3 regions of the Micromonospora sp. NPDC023737 genome follow, and region 1 is predicted to be linked to each of the others. Evidence: riboswitches for the same ligand, from Rfam matches in the RefSeq annotation. Region 1 holds a riboswitch; each other region holds the start of a gene.
What was found. Region 1 has a riboswitch for cyclic di-AMP ahead of AB0F98_RS16650 (transglycosylase family protein). Riboswitches for the same ligand answer to the same signal wherever they lie in the genome.

Region 1 (7,645 bases):
GGATCATCCGGTCCCAGCCGCCGTCGGGCAGTTCCGGCTCGGTCCAGCGCAGCGGCACCGCGTACGCCCGGGCGACCGCGCGTCCCGGCTCCGCCGGGTCGACGGCGGCGAACACGAACTCCGGATACAGGTCGTGGGCGACGCTGTAGTACACCGAACCCATCGGGTCCCAGAGCATGAACGGCGGCCACGCCCCGTCGAAGTCCTCCTCGAGCAGGGAAGCGAAGTCCGGGCGCTCGGCGAGGCTCGCGATGTCGAGAGTCACGGCCGCACGGTAGAGCGCTCGCGTGGCGGTACGCACCCCATATTCGATCGCCGGCTTCGCGGGCACGGTCCGTCGCTCGGAGGCGTGGCGGTCACCGCCCCGGCGGGCTGCGGTGTCCGGCGTCGCTCAGCTCCTGCGCCACCGGACCACCCGCAGCCGTACCCGAAGTGGCCACGCGCCGGCCGGCCCATCTGGGCCGCGGCTGGTACCCGTGCCGGGCGTGCCGCCCGGTCGCGTCACGAGGCCGCGCGGTCCTTCGTCACGCCGCCGTGCGGCGGGTTGCCGGCAGCATCGGGGCGGCGGACCAGCCGGTGGGGACGTTGAGTGTGACCGGCGCCGGGGCGTCGGCGTTGACGTCACCCCGCGCGGCGCGTAGCGCCCGCTGGGCGTTGTTCCACGCGGTGCACGGCCACGGTTCACCGGCGCACAGCAGGTTGTCGCAGCCGCCCTGGCCGTCGGGCTCGTGCGCGTCGGCCACCTCGAGGGCGAGCTTCCACAACAGCGGGTCGGTCACCTCGTCAGGGCGATCTGTGACGGCGTCACTGCGGTGTGTTTCGGACATGGCTATCCCCCCTGGGATTCGTGTCCGCCCTACCTTCACCACTGCCTCCCCCCGGTAAACCCCGGCGGCTGGGCGGACTGAGTTGCCGAGGTCTCCGCTCCGGATTGTGGCCCACCAGGCCCGATCCACCCAGCCCTGCGCGTCGACGTGTCGCAGTCGTCACGGGACGTTCGCCCCAATAGCCACCCGAGATCACTGTCCGCAGTGTCATGACGTCGTACGGTCACCGTCGTCGGGGTCTGCGCCGGCGGCGTCCGTTCAGGGACGGCGGGCCACCACCGCGCCGTTGGCGCCCGGAGCATCGAACGGCACGGTACGGATGTCGACGAAACCGCTCGCCGCGAGCCAGGCGGCGTACTCGGCTCCGGAGTAGTTCCGGCCGCCCTCCGTCTCGACCAGCATGTTCATGCCCATCAGCGCCGCCTCCGGCGGGCCGGTGCGCTCGTCGTTCAGCAGGAGCTCGCAGATGACGATCGCCCCGCCGGGCGGCAGCGCGGCGTGGCACTTCGTCAGCAGTGCCCGGTTCGTGGACTCGTCCCAGTCGTGCAGGATCATGCTCAGCAGGATGACGTCGTGTCCCCGCGGCAGCGCGGAGTCGGCGAGGAAGTCGCCGGCGACGGTGCTGATCCGATCGGTCAGGTCGGCGGCCGCGATCCGCTGGTCGGCGCGTACGAGGACGTGCGGCAGATCGAGCACGGTCGCCCGCAGGTCCGGCAGGTGCCGACACAACTCGATCGGGAACGCCGCCGCCCCGCCCCCGACGTCGAGCAGCGATCGGTGCGCGCCGAAGTCGTACGCGCCGGCCAGCGCCCTGGCGGTGAAGCTCGACGTGGAGTACATGGCGTCCCAGAACTGGCTGATCATCTCCGGGTCGCTGGTGTCGAACATCGACTGCTGGCTCTGCGGATCCCAGGTCAGCGGCCGGTCGGTGCGCAACGCGTCGGCGATGCGATGCCACGGCAGGTACGTGCGCAGGTCCGAGTAGCGGATCTGCCCGCCGAAGTAGTACGGGCGGCCCTCGACCAGGAACTGTTCGGCGAGCTCTGAGTTGCGGTAGCCGTCGCCCGCCCGCTCGAGCAGGCCGAGGGAGGCGCTCGCCGCCAGCAGCATGTCTGCCGGGCGTTCGGCCAGGCCGAACTCGGTGGCTGCCTGGTCGACGGTGATGGCGCGCCCACCGGCGAGCCGGGTGAACAGGCCGAGTTCGACGCCGACGGCGAGGGTTTTGAAGCCCCACACGCCGGCGACGAGACTCATCAGAGGAGTTGGACTGATCATGGGCACATCAGAGCATGCGCATATGTGGCGGATTTCGCCGGGCCCGATGGGGTCCCCGCGGTACGTACGGCGAGGCCGGAATCCGGTAGTGGCTCGTTCGACGGTCCGTGACCTCGCGCCACCCGTCATCGTCCAGATTGGGCGGTCCAGGCCGCGTGCCACCGATGCACGGCTCAGGCGGGCGCGCAACTCGAGCGCCGGCCGCCACGCGTGGCCCGGTGAACAACTTCACAGGAAGTGGGCAATCGCCCCGAATCCTGCCTAGCGTCGGTCGAGTTCGCCAACGTGAACACCGCGACCGGTAACGCCAAATCCTGCCGCCGATCGTCGGAACATCACCCAGGCAGGAGCGGGGGACCCACCGTTTCCCGGCGCCCACCGGCGAAGTCACCGGCTTCCCGCGTCAGGGGCGCCTCGGGGTGAAGCCGCCCATTCCGCGGCCGGGCACCTCAGCCCGAACCCGACAGCTCACCTCGTCGGCGTGGAGGAAATCCATGACATCTGCGTACCACGCCCGTCACCGTGCCGTTACCGCGCGTCGCGTCGCCGTCGGCGCCCTGGCCGCCGGAGCGGTGACAGGCGCCGTCGCGCTCTTCGGCGCCGCCCCCGCCCAGGCCGCGGTCAACTGGGACGCCATCGCTCAGTGCGAGTCCAGCGGCAACTGGCACATCAACACCGGCAACGGCTATTACGGCGGGCTCCAGTTCTCCCAGAGCACCTGGGAGGGGTACGGCGGCACGAAGTACGCCGCCCGCGCCGACCTCGCCACCCGTGACGAGCAGATCGCGATCGCCGAGAAGGTGCTCGACGGCCAGGGCATCGGAGCGTGGCCTACCTGCGGCAAGGAGGGTGGCTCGACGTCGTCGAAGTCGACTGGCGGGTCGAAGTCGACCGGCGGGTCGAAGCGCTCCTCGGGCGGCGGGTCGAAGTCGACCACCCACACCCAGCGGCACAGCACCTCGACCTCGACCGGCGGCACCTATGTCGTGAAGTCGGGTGACACCCTGTCGGAGATCGCCGGGACGCACCACGTGGCCGGCGGCTGGCACGCCCTCTACGAGCGCAACAAGCGCGTGGTCGGGGCCGACCCGGGCCTGATCTTCCCGGGTCAGCGGCTCAGCCTCTGACCGAGCACGCTTCCGAAGCGACCCGAGCCTTCGAGCACGTTCCGGCCCGGGTCGTCGTCGGCCTGAGCGGCCTCCGGGGCGGAAGGTTCTTCCGTCCCGGAGGCCGCTTGCCGATGGCGGTGCGTCCGGGTCGCGGTGATCGAGTTCCGGATCGGCGTGCGGTCCATCCCCCGCGGCACCGGCATCGGTCGCCCGGGCCCGCGCTCAGACGGCCAGTAGTCCGGCGAGGCTGAGTTGGTTGACGGCGGCGTCGATGTCGGCACCGAGCACGCGGGTAAAGAGGGCGGCCACCTCGCGGGTGGTGCCCCGGTGCGCGTTGAGCGCGGTCAGCAAGCCCCCGCACGCGGCGGCGGTGCCGGGACCGGTCTGGCTGGTCATCGCTCGCACGGTCTCGTCCGGGGTCCAGATCTGGGGGAGGGGAACGTCGAGTTCGCCGGACGTGTTCGTGGCGCCCCGGTACCACCGGCCGCCATCCCACCAGAGGCAGAACGTCAACAGGCCGTTGCGGTTACGGGTGTTGAGGACGCTGTCGGTGACCCAGGCGGGTGCTCCGGCGTAGAGGTCGGGCAGGGGCCGGCCGCCGTTGTAGGCGGCGTCGAGCAGCTCCGAGTTCCACTTCCCGCCGGAGAGGACCGCGCGTTCACCCGGGAGCAGGTAGAGGACCGATCCGCTGCGGCGGTCGCTCTCGTACCAGCCGTGCCCGGGGAAGATACGTGGTCCCCAATCCGACCTGACGCCGGCGTACACCGCCGAGAGCGCCGCCCACCGCGTCCAGACGTCCGGCAGGGAGGGGACATCGTCCACGACGGTGGCCGTGCGGCCGGCCGCGGCGTCGGCTGCTGCCGCGGCCGCCGCTCGTCGCGGGTCGCGGCCCTGTGCGGCGGGCCCGGCGACATACCCGGCGAGCCATACCGGTATCTGCGAGCGGGGATAGGCCGCCAGGTCGTTGCGGTAGTGCTCGGGCGGCATGAGTTGGCCGTCGGGAAAGGGCTCGTCGCCGTAGTCGTAGTCCACGGCCATCTCGCCACTGCTGGTGACGGTCAACAGCAGTCGCCACCACGGCCCGGCCGGCATCCGCGCGGCGACGTCTCGTTGATGACGGACCAACTCGCCGACCCGCGACGGGACGGGCACCGGCAGCGACCGGTCGCCGGACCAGAACACGAGGTGGGCGATCTCGGCGGAGACGGTGAACGCGAACTCGGCCGAGAACCGCTGCCATCCGGGAGGCCCGAGTTGAGCCAGCCGCTGCACGATCGGTTCGAGCAGCTGCGAGGCCTCCGCGGCGGTTCGGGCGTCGTCGGGTGGGTTGTCGACGACGGTGAAGCTGCTGACGGCCGATGGCTGTCCGGCCGCGGCCTGGTGGAAGGCCCGCTCGAACTCGGCCATGAACTGTGACTCGTCCGATCCGGCGGAGGCGTGCCCGTTCGCGATCTCCTGCACGGTGAACCGGTCCTGTGAGTGCTGCGGGGGGATCGAGGAGGAAACCTCCTCGATGCGCCCGGAGTCTCCCACCAGGAACACCGAGCGTCCCACCGGCATGTCGAGGAACGCCATGGGGTCGGTCTCGTCGACGGTGACCGGCGCGTAGACGCTCCAACCCGACTCGAAGCGATCCGCCGTCAACTCTTCGGTGGGATAGTCCAGGCCGTTGGACCGGATCCAGTTCGCCACCAACGAGATCGCTTGCGCCGCGTCCATGCGTGATCCTCCCGCCGGCGTTCACCCTATGGCGGGTGTCCGCGTGGCGGAAGAACCCCCGCGGTGCCGGCGTCGTGCGCGGGCAGTGGGCGGCGGGCGAGAGTGCCGACCCCATGGGCCGCAGGTTGCGCACGCCGGACGGGTGATCTGAGTCACCTGCGGAATCGGCGGGTGGCACCTGGCCTCGGGCGGGCCAGGGTGACGTCCAGCCCATAATCTTGACTGATTCCAAAAAACGAAGAAGACTGCGTGCCGTGTCCACGACTCCGGACTTCCAGCAACTGCTGCGCGGGGCCGCGTTACGCGTGACCCGTCCGCGTGTGGCGGTGCTGACCGCGGTGTACGCGCACCCGCACGCCGACACCGACTCGATCATCGGTGCCGTCCGCAGCGACCTTCCCGAGGTGTCCCACCAGACCGTGTACGACTCGCTGCACGCGCTGACGGCGACAGGTCTGGTGCGGCGGATCCAGCCGGCCGGCTCCGTGGCTCGCTACGAGTCCCGGATCGGGGACAACCACCACCACGTCGTGTGCCGGAACTGCGGCCTGATCGCCGATGTCGACTGCGCCGTCGGCGAGGCACCCTGTCTGACCGCATCCGACGACCACGGCTTCTCGATCGACGAGGCCGAGGTCGTCTACTGGGGCCGGTGCCCCGACTGTTCCGCCACACGTATCTCCTGATCCCCCTGATAAAAGAAGCACGGAAGGAACCCGATGTCCGAGAACCACGACGCCGTCGTCCACGACGCGGAAGCGGGAAGCGAGTCGCGCTGCCCGGTCGCGCACGGACGTGCCCCGCACCCGACTCAGGGCGGCGGTAACCGCGGCTGGTGGCCGAACCGGCTCAACCTGAAGATCCTCGCCAAGAACCCCGCCGTGGCGAACCCGCTCGGCGAGGAGTTCAACTACGCCGAGGCGTTCAAGTCCCTCGACCTGGCCGCCGTCAAGCAGGACATCGCGGAGGTGCTGACCACCTCGCAGGACTGGTGGCCGGCGGACTTCGGCCACTACGGCCCGTTCATCATCCGGATGGCGTGGCACAGCGCCGGCACCTATCGCGTCAGCGACGGTCGGGGCGGCGCCGGCGCCGGTCAGCAGCGCTTCGCGCCGCTGAACAGCTGGCCGGACAACGGCAACCTCGACAAGGCCCGCCGGCTGCTCTGGCCGGTCAAGAAGAAGTACGGCAAGAGCCTCTCGTGGGCCGACCTCATGATCCTCGCCGGCAACGTCGCCCTCGAGTCGATGGGCTTCAAGACCTTCGGCTACGCCGGTGGCCGGGTGGACGTCTGGGAGCCCGACGAGGACGTCTACTGGGGCCCCGAGACCACCTGGCTCGGTGACGAGCGCTACACCGGTGACCGGGACCTCGAGCAGCCGCTCGCCGCGGTCCAGATGGGCCTCATCTACGTCAACCCGGAGGGCCCGAACGGCAACCCCGACCCGCTGGCCTCGGCGCGGGACATCCGCGAGACGTTCGCCCGGATGGGGATGAACGACGAGGAGACCGTCGCCCTGATCGCCGGTGGCCACACCTTCGGCAAGACCCACGGTGCGGGTCCGACCGACCACGTCGGCCCAGAGCCCGAGGGCGCCCCGATCGAGCAGCAGGGTCTGGGCTGGAAGAACAGCTTCGGCACCGGTAAGGGCGCGGACACCATCACCAGTGGCCTGGAGGTCACCTGGACCTCGACGCCGACCAAGTGGACCACCAACTTCTTCTGGAACCTCTTCGGTTTCGAGTGGGAGCTGACCAAGAGCCCGGCCGGCGCGCACCAGTGGACGCCGAAGCACAACGGCGGGGCCGGGACCGTCCCGGACGCCCACGACCCGTCGAAGCGGCACGCCCCGGGCATGTTGACGAGTGACATCGCGCTGCGCGTCGACCCGATCTACGAGCAGATCTCGCGGCGCTTCATGGAGAACCCGGACGAGTTCGCCGACGCGTTCGCCCGGGCCTGGTTCAAGCTGACCCACCGCGACATGGGTCCGATCGCCCGCTACCTCGGCCCGGAGGTCCCCGCCGAAACGCAGGTCTGGCAGGACCCGATCCCCGCGGTGGACCACGAGCTCGTCGACGTCGAGGACGTCGCTGCCCTCAAGGCGCAGATCCTCGCCTCCGGCCTGACCGTGTCTCAGCTGGTCTCCACCGCGTGGGCGTCCGCGTCGACGTTCCGCGGCGGCGACAAGCGCGGCGGCGCCAACGGCGCCCGCATCCGGCTCGAGCCGCAGCGGAACTGGGAGGTCAACAACCCCGACGAGCTGGCCACGGTGCTGCGCACCCTGGAGGGCATCCAGGAGACGTTCAACGCCGCCCAGACCGGTGGGAAGAAGGTCTCGCTGGCCGACCTGATCGTCCTCGCCGGTGGCGTCGCCGTCGAGCAGGCCGCCCGTGCCGCCGGCTTCGACGTCGAGGTGCCGTTCACCCCGGGCCGTACGGACGCGTCGCAGGAGCAGACCGACGTCGAGTCGTTCGCGGCGATGGAGCCGACCGCGGACGGGTTCCGTAACTACCTGGGCAAGGGCCACCGCCTGCCGGCCGAGTTCCTCCTGATCGACAGGGCGAACCTGCTGACCCTGAGCGCGCCCGAGATGACCGTCCTCGTCGGTGGTCTCCGCGTCCTCGGTGCCAACCACGCGCAGTCGCCGGTGGGTGTCTTCACCGACAAGCCGGGTGCGCTGACCAACGACTTCTTCGTCAACCTGCTCGACC
Region 2 (7,645 bases), on a different contig from region 1:
GGTGGGCGTGCCCCGCCACGTACGCCTCGTCATCGGTCTCCTCCGGCGGGAAGGAGTGCAGTGCGTAGCGCCCGTCCCGCTCCAGGTCACGCCGTTTGGGCGAGTCGATGATGAAGCAGAAGAGCCCCTCGTCGGTGATCACCGGAGACACCGGGTGCACCCGGGGCCCGCCGTCGGCACGGACCGTGGCCAGATAGCCGAAGCCCGGACCGTACTGCTGCATGAGAACGCGGATCCCGTCGGCGAGCCGGGGCTCGTCAGCTGCGAATTCGGACCAGGAAGCCATGCAGGCATTCTATCGAACAAATGTTCGACGAGCGACACGACGCGCTGGTCACCGACACCGGATTCGAGTCGTCCGAACGGGCCTCGCTATGGTGGTGCGATGCTGCTCTCCGACCGCGACCTGGTCTCCGAGATCAAGGCCGGCACGCTCGGGCTGGAGCCGTTCGAGCCCACCCTGGTGCAACCGTCGAGCATCGACGTACGTCTCGACCGGCTCTTCCGGGTCTTCAACAACCACCTCTACACGCACATCGACCCGGCACAGCAGCAGGACGACCTGACATCGGTGGTCGAGGTACCCGACGGGCAGCCGTTCGTGCTGCACCCGGGGGAGTTCGTGCTCGCCTCGACGCTCGAGGTGATCTCGCTCGGCGAGCAGCTCGCCGGCCGGCTGGAGGGCAAGTCCAGCCTGGGCCGGCTCGGCCTGCTGACCCACTCCACCGCCGGCTTCATCGACCCGGGATTCTCCGGCCACGTGACGCTGGAACTGTCGAACGTGGCGAACCTTCCGATCACGCTCTGGCCGGGCATGAAGATCGGCCAGCTCTGCATCTTCCGGCTCTCGTCACCCGCCGAGCACCCGTACGGTTCGGCCGTCTACGGCTCGCGCTACCAGGGTCAGCGTGGCCCGACGCCGAGCCGGGCGTGGCAGAACTGGCGCACCTGGCCCACCCGCTGACCGGCGATCGGCCCCGGAACCCGACGCACCTCGCGCCTCACCAGGCGCACGGAGAGGCCCCTCCCACTCGGTGGAAGGGGCCTCTGCGCGGAACGATCAGTCGGGACGACCGAAGCTGTGGATGGGGCCGTCGTCGACCTTCTTCATCTTGATCGGCACCCCGGCCTGGGAGGCGTGCACCACCCATCCGCCGCCGACGTACATGCCGACGTGGTGCAGGTCGCTGTAGTAGAAGACGAGGTCGCCGGGGCGGAGGTTGGCACGGCTCACCGTCTTCGTCACCCTGCGCTGCTGCGCGGCGTTGTGCGGCAGTGACACCCCGGCCTTGGCCCAGGCCGCGAGCATGAGCCCGGAGCAGTCGTACGAGTCGGGCCCGTCGGCTCCCCATACGTAGGGCTTGCCGATCTGGGCGCAGGCGAACTTCACCGCCACCCCGGCGGCGCCACCCGGATAGGTGGCCGGGCACGGGGCCGGACGCAGCGGGCCGCCGCCGCCGTTGCCGTACACCTTGATCCGCAGCTTCTGCAGCCGGTCGATCTCGGCGTTGATCTGCTTCTTCTTCGCGGCCAGCTGGGCCTCGGTCCGGGTCAGCTGGGCGACGAGCTCGTCCAGCGGCGCCTTCTGCCGGGCCAGTTCGTCGCGCAGGTCGACGACCTGGGCGACGTCCGTCTGCTGGTTGTGGGCGAACCGGTCGAGCAGCTCCAGCTGGCCGACGACGTCACTCGGTGACTGGCTGCCGAGCAGGGCGTTGACGGTGGACAGGTTCTCACCCTTGTACGCCCGCACCGCGAGCACGCCGACCTTGTCCATGGCCTGGTCGATCCGGAGTTGCAGTGGCTTGATCCGAGCAGCCAGCGCATCGGCCTGCTTGCGCTTGGCCACGAGCTCCTGACGGGTGGCGTTGTGCCGCTCGATCACGGGTTCGAGCTTGTTCCAGTCCTGGTCGATCTGGCGCTCGATCTCGGCGACCGACGGGTCGGCGTGCGCCGCTGTGGCACCGCCGGTCAGGACGACGCTGACGCCGATGAGGGCGGCGAGGACGGTGGTGATGCGGGACCAGCGTGGACGCGGCGCACCCGTCGTCGGGCCGGCTGTCGCCGACCGTCCGGACGGCGGCCGCGGGGCATGGTGTGCCACCGGGCTCCGTACTCCTTCTTCCTGACCGCCTACCGGGTTAGCTGACGGGTTCGGGCGGGAAGGTCGGCGCCCTACCGCAGTGGCTGCGGATTCACCCCGGAAACCTGGGTCCCCGGCTCGCTCGGCGAGCGACTCGGCGGTGTCGGACCGTTACCGCCCGGGTTGGACGGACCTGCTGCCGGCCGACGAATGATCAGCCTAGAGAGCGCCGTTACCGATCCGCAACCCGTCAGACGGTGACACTCCGTGTGTGACGCAGCGGGAGCGCACCCCTCGTGCGATTCCGAAGATTTTCTTCCGAACCCCCCGATCAATGGAAAGGTATTGACCAGGGCGCGACGGTGGAGCGAAGGTGACCAATACCTAAGACCCATCCGTACCTGGGGGTTCGATGCAACGATCGACCATGTCGAGGAGCAGGCGCGCCCTGCTCGCCGCCGCGGTGGTCACCGCCGCCGCGGCCGTGCCACTGACCGGCGGCCCGGCCGGGGCCGCGCCGGCCGGCGACCGTCAGCAGCAGTACGCCGCCGCGGCGAAGGAATACGGCGTGCCGGAGAGCGTCCTGCTCGGCGTCTCCTACCTGGAGTCCAGGTGGGACACCCACGCCGGCAGGCCCAGCACCAGCGGCGGCTACGGGCCGCTGCACCTCACCGACGCGGCTCACGTCGCGAGCCTGACCGCGGGCCACCACGTCCACCAAGGCGAGGACCCGCGCGGCGACACCTCCCGGCCGCTGACGGTCGCCGCGCCCGGAGGAGCCGAACCGTCCGCCGCGCCGGCGTCCGCGGCGCTACAGACCCTTCAGGCCGCCGCAGCGCTCACCGGGGCCGACGCCAGGGCACTCCGTACCGACCCGGCGGCCAACATCCGTGGCGGCGCGGCGCTGCTCGCCTCGTACCAGAAGCAGCTGGGCGGCCCGGTCGGCTCGGAGACCGACCCGGGAATCTGGTACGGCGCGGTGGCGCGCTACTCGGGAGCCGACACCGAGGAGACCGCTTCCGCCTTCGCGGACGAGGTGTACGACCAGATCCGCGCCGGTGCGAACCGACGAACCGACGACGGCCACCAGGTCACCCTCGCCGCGCACCCGGTGACCGCGCGGGCGGACACGGTGCACCGCCTCGGGCTGCGCAAGTCGCAGCGCCCGGACCGGGTGGAGTGCCCGGTCCGGCTCGGCTGCGAGTGGATTCCCGCGCCGTACGAGCAGTACGGCCCGGGCGCCGGCGACTACGGCAACCACGACCTGGGCGACCGGCCGGCCCAGCAGAAGATCGAGTACATCGTCATCCACGACACCGAGGGGTACTACGAGCCCAGCGTCGGCCTCGTGCAGCAGGCCGACTACCTGGGCTGGCACTACACGCTGCGCTCGGTGGACGGCCACGTCGCGCAGCACGTTCGGACCAAGGACGTCGGCTGGCAGGCCGGCAACTGGTACGTGAACGCCAAGTCGATCGGCATCGAGCACGAGGGCTTCGCCGGCCATGGCACCTGGTACACCGAGGCGATGTACCGGGCCTCGGCCAAGCTGGTCCGGCACCTGGCGCTGAAGTTCGGCATCCCGCTGGACCGGCAGCACATCATCGGGCACGACAACGTTCCCGGCACCGTCGCCTCGACCGTGGCCGACATGCACTGGGACCCGGGCCCGTACTGGGACTGGTCGCACTACTTCGATCTGCTGAAGGCGCCGTTCCGGACCACCGGCACCAAATGGACCGGCCTGGTCACCATCGACCCGGACCTCGCCGTCAACCGGCCGGCGTTCGTCGGCTGCAACCAGCAGCCGCCGGGCGTGCCGAGCCCGCCGCCGCCGGCCGAGCCCTGCCCGCTACGGGGTTCCTCCGCGGTCATCCTGCACAACGCGCCGAGCCACGACGCCCCACTGGTCAACGACCTGGGTCTCCGTCCGGACGGCTCGCCGAACACCATGTACATCTCCGACCACGGTGCCCGGGCCTCGGCAGGCCAGACGTACGCGGTGGCCGAGGTCCGCGGTGACTGGACGGCGATCTGGTACCTCGGCCAGAAGGCGTGGTTCCACAACCCGGCCTCGGCACCGACCGCGAAGTGGGCCACCGGGTTCGTGGTGACTCCGAAGCCGGGGAAGGCGACTATCCCCGTCTACGGCCGGGCTTACCCGGAGCAGGCCGCCTACCCGGCCGGCGTGCCGTACCAGACGATCTCCCCGATGCAGTACACGCTCACCGCCGGGCAGCGGTACGCGGTCGGCGACGTGCTGCCGAGCGAGTACTACAAGGCCTCCACCTTCGACGGCTCGTCCCCAGGCGACTGGACGGTGATCCGGGGCGACCTGCGGTACGTGCAGATCCAGTTCGGCCACCGCATCATGTACGTCAACCTCGACGACGTGCTGCTGCTCCCGTCCGCGGTGGGCGCACCCCGCTGACGGACGGGGTGCGGCACCCCGCCGAGCGGGTCGTTCCGCCGTACGGAACGGGCTCGGGCACCGCGCCGAGCCGGCTCCGACACCTGGCTCGATGAGCGTCACGAGAAACGCGAGGGCCCCCGGTCGGTCGACCGGGGGCCCTCGGCGTACGTGGTGGATCAGCCGGGTCGTCGGAAGCCGGCGACGGGCATGTAGTTGATGCTCGCCACCTGTACCGGTTTGCCGGCCCGTGGTGCGTGCACCATCTGGTCGTTGCCGAGGTAGAGCCCGACATGGTGCAGGTCGCTGAAGAAGAAGACCAGGTCACCCGGGCGCGCCTCGGAGCGCGGGATGGCCTTGCCCTCGTTCCACTGGGCACCGGTGAAGTGGGTCAGGCTGATCCCGGCCGCCTTGTAGGCGTACTGCGTCAGGCCGGAGCAGTCGAACGAGTTCGGCCCGGTGGCACCCCACACGTACGGGTCACCGACCTGCTTGCAGGCCGTCTGGATCGCCGTGCGGGCCGCCCCGCTGACCACTCCCTTGACGGTCGGGCAGTTCTCCGGCATGACGACGCTCTTCGGCAGCGTCTTCTCGAGCCGCTTGATCTCGGCGTCGATGCTCTTCTTCTTGGCGGCCAGGTCGTTCTTCTGCTTTGTCTGGGTGGCGATGAGCGCGTCGAGTTTCTGCTTCTCCGCGTCGTACTTCGCGCGGACCTTGAGGATGCCCTCGACCTGCTTGTGCTCCTGCCGGGCCAGCCGGTCCAGGATGGTCAGCTGCTCGGTGAGCGTGTCCGGCTTGGCGCTGAGCAACAGCGCGCCGAGGTCCTGTGAGGGCCCGCTGATGTAGTAGCGGGAGGCGAGGTCACCGACCCGGGTCATCGCCAGCTCGGTCTGGAGAGAGAGCGGCTCGATCTTCTTTTCCAGCGCGGCCGACTTCTTCTGGTTGGCCTTCAGCTGCGCCCGCACCTTGTTGTACTGCTCGATCGTGGGTTCCAGCTGCTCCCACTGCTTGTCGATCTGCGCCTCGATCTCCTCGACCGAAGGCTCGGCGTGGGCCGGCACGGCGAGCAGGCCGGCACCGACGGCCGCAGCGGCGACCAGTGTGAGCAGACGATGGGCAGCCCGGCGAAGGCCACCCGGACGAGCGGGACGTCCCGGTGCGTGACGATGAGGGGGCATGGTTGCCACCGGCACCGACTCCTTAGCGACCGACCGCCGGGCGCCTCGCAGAGGGGAAGGGGGCGAGGGCAGACGACCCACAGCGGTCGGTGCCCCACGATAGGGAAGCGCCGAAGCGGAATCAAGGCGAGCCCGCGCGTCGTCACGTCTGCGGGACGGGCCGCGTACCGAGGGTGCACGCGCGACGGCGGTGGCAGGTGCCACCGCCGTCGTCGTTGCGGATGATCCGGGCGTACGCCTCAGCCGGCTACCGGCTCGGCCTGCTTGTCGCCCTGGGCCTGCTCCGGCTTCACGGAGCGGAGCAGCACGCTCGCCACGTCGATCACCTCGACCTGCTCGCCGGCTCCCTTGCCGTTCACGCCGTCACTGAGCATGGTCGAGCAGAACGGGCAGCCGACCGCGACCGTCTTCGCACCGGTGGCCATGGCCTCCTCGACGCGCTCGACGTTGATCCGCTTGCCGATCTTCTCCTCCATCCACATGCGTGCGCCGCCGGCGCCGCAGCAGAAGGAGCGCTCGCTGTTGCGCGGCATCTCGGTGAGCTCGCCCTCGATGGCGGTGCCGAGCACCTCTCGCGGCGGGGCGAACACCCGGTTGTGCCGGCCGAGGTAGCACGGGTCGTGGTAGGTGACCCCGCCGTCGACCGGCTGCACCGGGGTGAGCTTCCCGGTCGCCACCAGGTGGGCGAGGAGCTGGGTGTGGTGCACCACCTCGAACTCGCCGCCGAGCTGCCCGTACTCGTTGCCGAGGGTGTTGAAGCAGTGCGGGCAGCTGGCGACGATCTTGCGCTTGCTCTTCTCGCGGCCTTCGAACGCCTCGTTGAGCGTCTCCACGTTCTGCTGGGCGAGCATCTGGAAGACGAACTCGTTGCCGATCCGGCGGGCCGGGTCACCCGAGCAGGTCTCGCCCTCGCCGAGGATGGCGAAGGAGACGCCGGCCTCGTTCAGCAGCGTGGCGACCGCTCGGGTGGTCTTCTTCGCCCGGTCCTCGAACGCGCCCGCGCAGCCGACCCAGAAGAGGTACTCGAAGTCGTCGACCTCCCCGACCCGGGGCACCTCGAAGTCGAGGCCCTTGGTCCAGTCCTCGCGGGTGTTCTGCGGGGCACCCCACGGGTTGCCCTTGTTCTCCAGGTTGCGCAGCATGACGCCGGCCTCGGACGGGAAGCTCGACTCGATGAGCACCTGGTAGCGGCGCATGTCGACGATGTGGTCGACGTGCTCGATATCGACCGGGCACTGCTCCACGCAGGCACCACAGGTGGTGCAGGACCAGAGCACGTCCGGGTCGATGACGCCGCCTTCCTCCGCCGTACCGATGAGCGGCTTGTCGGCCTCGGCGAGGGCGAGCACGTCGACGTGCGCGAGTTGCGCGGCGGTGGCCTTCTCCTCACCGGTCAGGTCCTTGCCGCCGCCGGCCAGGAGGTAGGGCGCCTTGGCGTACGCGTGGTCGCGCAGGCTCAGCACCAGCAGCTTCGGCGACAGCGGCTTGCCGGTGTTCCAGGCCGGGCACTGCGACTGGCAGCGGCCGCACTCGGTGCAGGTGCTGAAGTCGAGCAGGCCCTTCCAGGTGAACTGCTCCACCTGGGCGACACCGAACTGGTCCTTCTCGGGGTCGGCCTCCTCGAAGTCCAGCGGCTTGCCGTTGCTGGTCATCGGGCGCAGGGCGCCGAGGCCGGAGCCGGCGGCCTTGGCCGGTTCACGCTTGAAGAAGATGTTGAAGAACGCCAGGAAGCGGTGCCAGGCCACGCCCATGGTGACGTTCAGCGAGATCACGATGAGCCAGGTCATCGAGATGACGATCTTGATGAGCGCGGCGACGCTGACGCCGGCCTCCCAGGCCGGAAGGGAGTTGCCGAGCGCATGGCTGACCGGGGTGGCCCAGACCGGGTACTCGAAGTGGTCGGTGGCCACCTTGAAGCCGCGGATCAGGAACCCGAAGATCAGGACCAGCAGCACGACCCACTCGACGAAGTAGCCC
Region 3 (7,645 bases), on a different contig from region 1:
CGCGCACCGGCATCCCGAGCACTTCTCGGCACGTACGGCCGGCCTCGCCTTCATCTCGACCACCGCCGAGGGGCACACGCACACCGCCTACGGGCTCTCCTCCCGCATCACCCGGCTGATCCGGCTCGCCGAGACCACCGGCGCCGGCGTACTCGCCCGCTGCGGCTCATGGCGGCCGCCGCTGGCGCTGCTACGCGCACTGCGCCCGAGCATCCGGTGGCTGCTCTTCGGCGACCGGTGCGACCCGGCCGACATCCGGCTGGTCACGTCGGCGGTGGCCCGCGCCTCGCTCCGCTCGATCGGCGGGTTCCGCGCCTCGATCGGGGCGCAGCACCGCCTGGCGACCGTCGCCGAACTGGCCCACCTACCGGCCGCCGCCCTCGTCGGCGACCGGGATCGGCTCACCCCGCCGCCGTGCGCCGAGTCGATCGCCGCCGCGCTGCCGACCGCCGAGTTGACCGTCTGTCCCGGCGCCGGGCACATGCTCATGATGGAACGGCCCGACGAGGTGAACTCCGCCCTGCTCGGAGTGCTCCACCAGGTGCTCGGCCGACCGCTGTCCGCCGGTCCGCTCACGCCCGCTTCGCCGGCCTGACGAGGCGCTACGCCGTACCTGGCGAAGCGGTACCACCGGCCGGGGCCGTACCCTCGTTCGGTTGGCCCGGCGTGCGGCCCGCGGCGTACCGCGGTGCCCGTCGCCGGTGAGGGATCAGGAGCACGCGTGACCGACCAGACCACCCTGGAGCAGGAGATGGCCGTCGAGCAGCGGCATCTCGACCGGGTGTACTCCCGACTCGCCGAGCTGCGGCAGTCGGCGGTCCGCGCCGAACGGGACGGCTACCGGCTCGCCCGGGTCGGGAACTTCGGCGCGCTGGTCGAGCGGGACGCCATGGTCTTCCACGCGGCACAGCGGCGGCACGCCCTGGACGCCGAGCACGAGGGACTGGTCTTCGGCCGGCTCGACCTGCGCGACCGCCAGGTGCTGCACATCGGCCGGCTCGGCATCCGGGACGAGAACGCGGTCAGTCTCGTGGTCGACTGGCGGGCGCCGGCCGCCGCCGCGTTCTACCAGGCGACTCCGGCCCAGCCGCTCGGCGTGGTACGCCGACGGACCATCCAGTCGAGCCGGGAGCGGGTCGTACGGATCGAGGACGACCTGCTCGACCCGGGTGCCGCTCCGCCGGACATGGCAGTGGTCGGCGACGGCGCGTTGCTCGCCACGCTCTCCCGCGCGACCGGGCGGGGCATGCGGGACATCGTGGCCACGATCCAGCGCGAACAGGACGAGGCGATCCGCTCCCCCGGCTCCGGCGTCACGATCGTCTCGGGCGGGCCCGGCACCGGCAAGACGGCCGTCGCCCTGCACCGGGCCGCGTACCTGCTCTACTCCGACCGCAGCCGGTACGCCGGCGGCGGCATCCTGGTCGTCGGACCCTCCTCGGTCTTCGTCGAGTACATCGCCTCGGTGCTGCCCTCCCTCGGCGAGGAGACCGCCACGCTGCACTCGCTGGGCACGCTGTTCCCGGGGATGAGCGCGACCCGGACAGACGCGCCCGAGGTCGCCGCCGTGAAGGGCTCCCTGCGTATGCGCCGGGTGCTGGAGCGCGCGGTCCGGGACGCCGTGCCGGACGGTCCGACGGAGCTGCGTCTGCTCTACCGCGGCGAACTGCTGCGGCTGGACCGGCGGGACCTGGACGGGATCCGGGATCGCGCGCTGCCGCGGGGCGCCCGCCGCAACGAGGTGCGCCGGGCCGGCTTCGACGGGGTCTTCGCGGCGCTCTGGGCCCAGGCCCGCCGCCTGAACATCAGCAGGTTGCCGGAGCAGCGCGCCTTCGAGGACGAGATCGCCGACCGGCCGGAATTCCGGGAGTTCCTCAAGGCCTGGTGGCCGAGGCTGCACCCCCGGCACGTGCTGGGTTGGCTGGCGCGCCCCGAGCGGCTGCGCCAGTACGCGGGCGGCGTTCTCTCCGGAGCGGAGATCCGGCTGCTGGCGAGCGCGTACCGGACGCTGGACAGCGAGGGGTTGACGATCGCCGACATCGCGCTCCTCGACGAGCTCGACGCGCTGCTCGGCAAGCCCGTGCAGCCGGCCCGGCGGAAACGGGATCCGTTCCAGCTGGCGGGTGGCGTACGTGAGCTGAGCACGTACGCGGACCGGCAACGGGCCGCCCGGGAGGCGGCCCGGGAGCGCCCGGCCGACTACCGGGAGTACGCGCACGTGGTGGTGGACGAGGCGCAGGACGTGTCGCCGATGCAGTGGCGGATGATCGGCCGCCGTGGCCGTCTGGCGTCCTGGACGGTGGTCGGCGACCCGGCGCAGACGGCGTGGACCGGTGATCCGGCGGAGTTGACGCGCGCCCGGGACCAGGCGCTGGGCCGGCGTCGTCGGCAGAACTTCACCCTCACCACCAACTACCGCAACTCGGCCGAGATCTTCGCGGTGGCGGCGGCCGAGATCCGCCGGCTCGACCCGGACCTGGCGCTGCCCACCGCGGTCCGGTCCACCGGGATCGATCCGGTCGAGCTGGCGGTGCCGCGGGCGGAGCTGGAGAGCGCGACGGTGGCGGCCACCGCGGCCCTGCTGGGTGAGGTGGAGGGGACGGTCGGAGTGATCACGCCGGCGCCCCGCCGGGACGAGGTGGCCGGCTGGCTCGGCACGGTCGGCGGGTCCCGCCTACAGGTGGTGACCAGCCTGGAAGCGAAGGGTATGGAGTACGACGGGGTGGTGCTGGTCGCGCCGAGCGAGATCCGGGCGGATCCCGGCTCGGGCGTCCGGACGCTCTACGTGGCGCTCTCCCGGGCCACTCAGCGGCTCAGCACGATCGACCCGACCGGCTGACCGGTCCCCCGGCGGCTCTGCCTCAGCCCCCGGCACGGCCGACAGTTGCACACATTGCGATGTGAGCATATGTTTGAGAGGTTCCGACCGTCGGCGGAGGGTGGTCTCGTGGGCGCAGGGCATGGCCACGACGAGTCGGTGGTGAACGCCGCGCAGCACCACCGCGGCCGGCTCTGGGCGGCATTCGCCCTGCTGGCGGCCCTGATGCTGGTCGAGGCGGTCGCCGCCTTCCGGACCGGCTCGCTGGCCCTGCTGTCCGACGCCGGGCACATGTTCACCGACGTGCTCGGCATCGGCATGGCCCTCGCGGCGATCACCGCCACCCGACGGGCCGGTCACGACCCCCAACGCACCTTCGGCCTCTACCGCCTCGAGGTGCTCGCCGCGCTGGCGAACGCCGTACTGCTCTCCGGGGTCGCGGTCTACGTGGTGGTCGAGGCCGTCGGCCGGTTCGGCGACCCGCCGGAGGTGCTCGCCGGCCCGATGCTGGCGGTGGCCGTGCTGGGCCTGCTGGCCAACGTGGCCGCCTTCTGGCTGCTGCGACCCGGTGCCCGGGAGAGCATCAACCTCCAGGGCGCCTACCTCGAGGTCCTCGGCGACCTGCTCGGCTCGCTCGGGGTGATCGCGGCGGCGCTGCTCATCACGTTTACCGGCTGGTGGTGGACGGACCCGTTGGTGGCGGTGGCGATCGGCCTGTTCATCCTGCCGCGCACCTGGCGGCTCGGGCGGGCGGCGGTCCGCATCCTGGTCCAGGCCGCCCCGGAGCATCTTCAGGTGACGGCGGTGCACGACCGGCTGGCCGCGGTGCCCGGCGTGGCCGGCGTACACGACCTGCACGTCTGGACGCTCACCTCGGGCATGGAGGTGGCCTCGGCGCACCTCACCATGGCGCCCGGCGCGGAGGTCGGCACCGTGCTCGCGGCGGCTCGGGAGGCACTCCACGAGGACTTCCACATCGAGCACGCGACGTTGCAGATCGAGCCCGGCGCGGCCCCTGGGGCCTGCGGGGCGGTCGAATGGTGACGGGAACACCCGGGGTTTTCGGACGCATGATGCGGTTATGCCGTAATTTCCGGTGAGCCCAGCGGCACGGGGAGTCACAACTGCTGCACGAGTCCCACCGGCACCGGTAGGCTCGGTCCCGGTCTCCGCCAGGAGGCGCCCACCAGCGCCGGCGGCGACCGCCGCCTAATCGCCGACGTTCGGCGAGCCGGGGAACCACGTTCCTGGGGTGCATCCGCGCGAGCGGTAGGGATCTTCCGTCCCGAACCCGTCAGCTAACCCGGTCGGCGGCTGACGGAAGGACATGTGCATGCCAGTAGTGGCACCCGTACGACGACGCGCCGCCCGGATGGCGGCCCTGATCGCCGCGGCGCTCGCCCTCGCCCTCGCGGCCACCCCCGGCACCGGCACCGCGGCCACGCCCCCGGCGGCTCTGCCCGCCGCGGCCCCCAGCACCGACGCCGAGGGCGGCACCCCCGCCCTGCGCGCCCAGTTGGAGGCGGCCAGCAAGGGTTGGCTCGACGCGAAGGCAGCCCTGGCCCGCTCCGTGACAAGGCAGCAGCAGCTCGCCGACCGGCTCAAGAAGACCGACGCCGAACTGGCGGAGCGCAGCGGCAAGGTCGGCGAGATCGCCGGGGTCGCCTACCGCACCGGCCGGCTCGGCGCGGTCTCGGCTCTGCTCAGCAGCAGCAGCCCGGAGGGCTTCATGGACCGCGCCGCCGCCCTGGAGGCCGTCGCTTCCAACGAGGACCGGGCGCTGCGTGACCTGATGGCGACCCGGGACGAGGCGAACCGGACCCGCGTCGCGCTGAACGGTGAGATCAAGGAGCAGCGCAAGCAGGTCGCCGTGATGGCGAAGCGCAAGCAACAGGCCGAGCGAGCCCTCGAGGTGGCCAACGCGACAGCGGTCCATTCCTCCGCCGGCGGGTCCAACCGGGGCACCTCCACCGCGAACGCCGACCCGGCGCCACGCAACCCAGACGGCTCCTGGCCCAAGGAGTCGTGCAGCGTCAACGATCCGACACCGGCGAGCGGCTGCATCACCCCGCGCGCGCTGCACGCGCTGGAGCAGGCCAAGGCGGCCGGCTTCAGCCGCTACGTCTCGTGCCATCGCAACGGCGGTTCCGGCGAGCATCCCAAGGGGCGGGCATGCGACTTCGCCGCGCAGAAGAACGGCTTCGGCGGTGACGCCACCGGCGGCGACAAGACGTACGGCAACAACCTGGCCGCGTACTTCATCCGCAACTCCGACCGGCTCGCGGTGCTCTACGTGATCTGGTACCGGCAGATCTGGCTGCCCAGCAGCGGATGGAAGTCGTACAGCGGGGCGGGCGGAGACCCGTCCAGCGATCACACCAACCACGTGCACCTCTCGGTGTACTGACGCCGCGGTGCGGGTGGCGGCCCCGGCGGCCACCCGCACTGCCCGGGTACGTTCCGCAACGTAGCCACGATGTCGCCGGCCGGCGGACGATCCGGCCGGCCCGCACGGGCAGCATCGAGGCCATGACCCGAACACCGCCGACCGTGCGTAAGGCTCTGCTCACGCTGCACCTGGTCACCTCACTGGGCTGGCTCGGGACCGACCTCGTACTGCTCGCGTTGGGCGTGGCGGTGCTGCGCGGCGCCGACGCAGCCACGGTCTATCCGGTCGCCGCGTTGATCGGCACGACGCTCTTCACGCCGCTGGCCGTAGCGGTGTGGGTGGTCGGCGTGGCCAGCGCCCTGCTGACCCCGTGGAAGCTGTTTCGGTACCGCTGGGTGCTGGTGAAACTGCTGATCACCACGGTGATGGTCGGGCTCGTGCTGTTCCTGCTCACGCCGAACCTGCGCGCCGCCGGCGACCTCGGGGCCGCGCTTCCGGCGCACGACCGCGCCGACCTGGTGATCGCGCCCGCCGTGTCGACCAGCTTGATGATCATCGCGACGGTGCTCTCGACGTACAAGCCGTGGGGGCGGATGCGGCCGGCCGGACCGGCGGCGAGGCGCGGGCGCCCCGCGGTGGCCGGCCGCGCGGGTGCCTGATCGTTTCGCCGGCCGCTGTCGCGGTGCCGGTCATTGTGCGGTGGGCGGGCTCTCCCGGTGTCGTTCGAGCGCGGAGACGAGCCGGTTGGCCAGTGCCAGGTGCGCCGCGCGGGCCTGCCGGAAGGCGTACGCGAACAGCGGCGCCGGCGCGGCGAGGGTGATCTCGACGTCGATGCGCACGAGCCCGTCCGCCTCGGCACGCAGCAAGGTGTGATTGCGCACCATGGTCGCCGGCCACTGCCGAGCCACGGTCACGATCTCGTCGTCCGCCCGGACCAGCACGTCGGCCCGGTACGTCACCGGGAACCGCAGCGACCCGGCGGCCAGCCGGTCGGTGATGGCGTAGCTGGCCCTGGCTCCCGGCCGGGGCGGCAGGCGGCGGACCCGGACGACCAACGGGTGCAGTGCGCCCTGCCGGCCCAGGTCGCCGAGCAGCGCGGCGGCGTCGGTCAGGGCACAGCGCGCCTGCACGGTGTAACTGAAGGAATCGCGCCTGAGCACACCGCCTCCCGCCGTCGCCGGTCGCCCGATCCTCGCCTACCCGAGGCGGGGTGGCAACGGCTGAGCGGGCCACGGAGCGCATGCCGTGGTTTCGGATACCTGTCGCATGACGGGCGGCGCGGGCCGCGGGAGCCGGAACCAGGGCCGGAGGCAGCGCGTGAACGGACACGCGTTCGCGCCACTCCCCTGCTCATGGGGTGACCGTGGACCTCGCGAGCCCGCCTACGGGTGACCGTGGGCCTCGTGGACCTCGCGCCGACCCGGACGAGGGGTGGCGCGACTCAGGCGCCGGGAAGCACCTCAGGTGTGGCGGTGCCGGCGTAGTAGGGCTCGGGAGCGCCGAACAGGCCGAGCAGGCCGGTCACCCAAAGCTGCCGGTGCACGAACCGGCTCGGCTCGGTGACGGCGAGCTTGACGCCGCTCACCTCGGCGGTCTGGAAGCCGGCGACCATCGCGCTGATGCCGACGGAGTCGATGAAGGTGACGAGGCGCATGTTGAGCTCGATGCGCGCCGGGCGCCCCTTGGCCAGCACCTCGGCGATCGCTTCGCGCACCTCGTACGCGGTGTCCACGTCGATCTCGCCCCGCGGGGCGATCTCCACGACACCACCGGGAAGAACCGACTTCACGATCGACAGGCTCACGCGAGCACCTCCACCCGCCCGTCCCCCGGGCGTCTCATCAGTACGCGGGCCGCGACCGAGAGTATTCCTCCGATGGCCTCGGTCGCCACCCCCGGGGGATGAGCAATTCGCGGATCAGGGCACATTTCGTCACCCCTGTCCGGATTCTTCTCTTCGTCTGTTCGTTCAACGGCCCGTCGCGGGCCGACGTATCGCCGCCCAGGGTAACCGGTGAAGGCCAGTCGGGCCGAAACGACGCGGCCCCGGACGGCTCCGGACGTCATGACCAGGCATCGATCGGTCCCCGCGAGCCCGATTCGCGCTTGCCCCTGCCGCCTAGCATCGGCCGGGAGTCCACCACAGAGGGGATGATCAATGATCAAGAGACTGGCCACGCTGGCCGGCGTCGGTGCCCTGCTCGCCCTCGTACTGGCCTGCGGCTTCGGCGGTGGCGACGACGATGACGATGACGACGACTTCGCTCGTGGTGCGGCCGTCGTCCTGGCGCGCTGACCGCGACACCTCCTTCTCGGACCTGCCGGCCGCCCGATCGCGGCCGGCAGTTCGATGCCGGGGCCGAACCGGGACGTGCCGGTGGATGACCCGGGTGGGCGGTTCGGTGGGTTTGGGGTGCCGATGGCCGGGGCACTGCCGG

Region 2: another riboswitch for cyclic di-AMP. It lies ahead of AB0F98_RS10010 (NlpC/P60 family protein); the one in region 1 lies ahead of AB0F98_RS16650 (transglycosylase family protein).
Region 3: another riboswitch for cyclic di-AMP. It lies ahead of AB0F98_RS23380 (hypothetical protein); the one in region 1 lies ahead of AB0F98_RS16650 (transglycosylase family protein).

What each region holds. Positions count from the first base shown of each region.
Region 1 is NZ_JBFAAL010000006.1:295,385-303,029, reverse strand. Features, by position in the region: gene AB0F98_RS16665 (N-acetyltransferase) at 1-265, opposite strand, end outside; gene AB0F98_RS16660 (hypothetical protein) at 525-827, opposite strand; gene AB0F98_RS16655 (methyltransferase) at 1,086-2,102, opposite strand; cyclic di-AMP (ydaO/yuaA leader) riboswitch at 2,398-2,599, shown strand; gene AB0F98_RS16650 (transglycosylase family protein) at 2,597-3,229, shown strand; gene AB0F98_RS16645 (hypothetical protein) at 3,434-4,930, opposite strand; gene AB0F98_RS16640 (Fur family transcriptional regulator) at 5,185-5,616, shown strand; gene katG (catalase/peroxidase HPI) at 5,650-7,645, shown strand, end outside.
Region 2 is NZ_JBFAAL010000003.1:258,250-265,894, reverse strand. Features, by position in the region: gene AB0F98_RS10020 (pyridoxamine 5'-phosphate oxidase family protein) at 1-286, opposite strand, end outside; gene dcd (dCTP deaminase) at 386-964, shown strand; gene AB0F98_RS10010 (NlpC/P60 family protein) at 1,061-2,101, opposite strand; cyclic di-AMP (ydaO/yuaA leader) riboswitch at 2,114-2,250, opposite strand; gene AB0F98_RS10005 (N-acetylmuramoyl-L-alanine amidase) at 2,508-4,511, shown strand; gene AB0F98_RS10000 (NlpC/P60 family protein) at 4,670-5,683, opposite strand; gene AB0F98_RS09995 ((Fe-S)-binding protein) at 5,908-7,645, opposite strand, start outside.
Region 3 is NZ_JBFAAL010000012.1:108,475-116,119, reverse strand. Features, by position in the region: gene AB0F98_RS23395 (alpha/beta hydrolase) at 1-595, shown strand, start outside; gene AB0F98_RS23390 (AAA family ATPase) at 722-2,839, shown strand; gene AB0F98_RS23385 (cation diffusion facilitator family transporter) at 2,948-3,862, shown strand; cyclic di-AMP (ydaO/yuaA leader) riboswitch at 4,015-4,147, shown strand; gene AB0F98_RS23380 (hypothetical protein) at 4,161-5,225, shown strand; gene AB0F98_RS23375 (hypothetical protein) at 5,348-5,866, shown strand; gene AB0F98_RS23370 (SRPBCC family protein) at 5,897-6,367, opposite strand; gene AB0F98_RS23365 (STAS domain-containing protein) at 6,649-7,011, opposite strand; gene AB0F98_RS23360 (hypothetical protein) at 7,366-7,503, shown strand.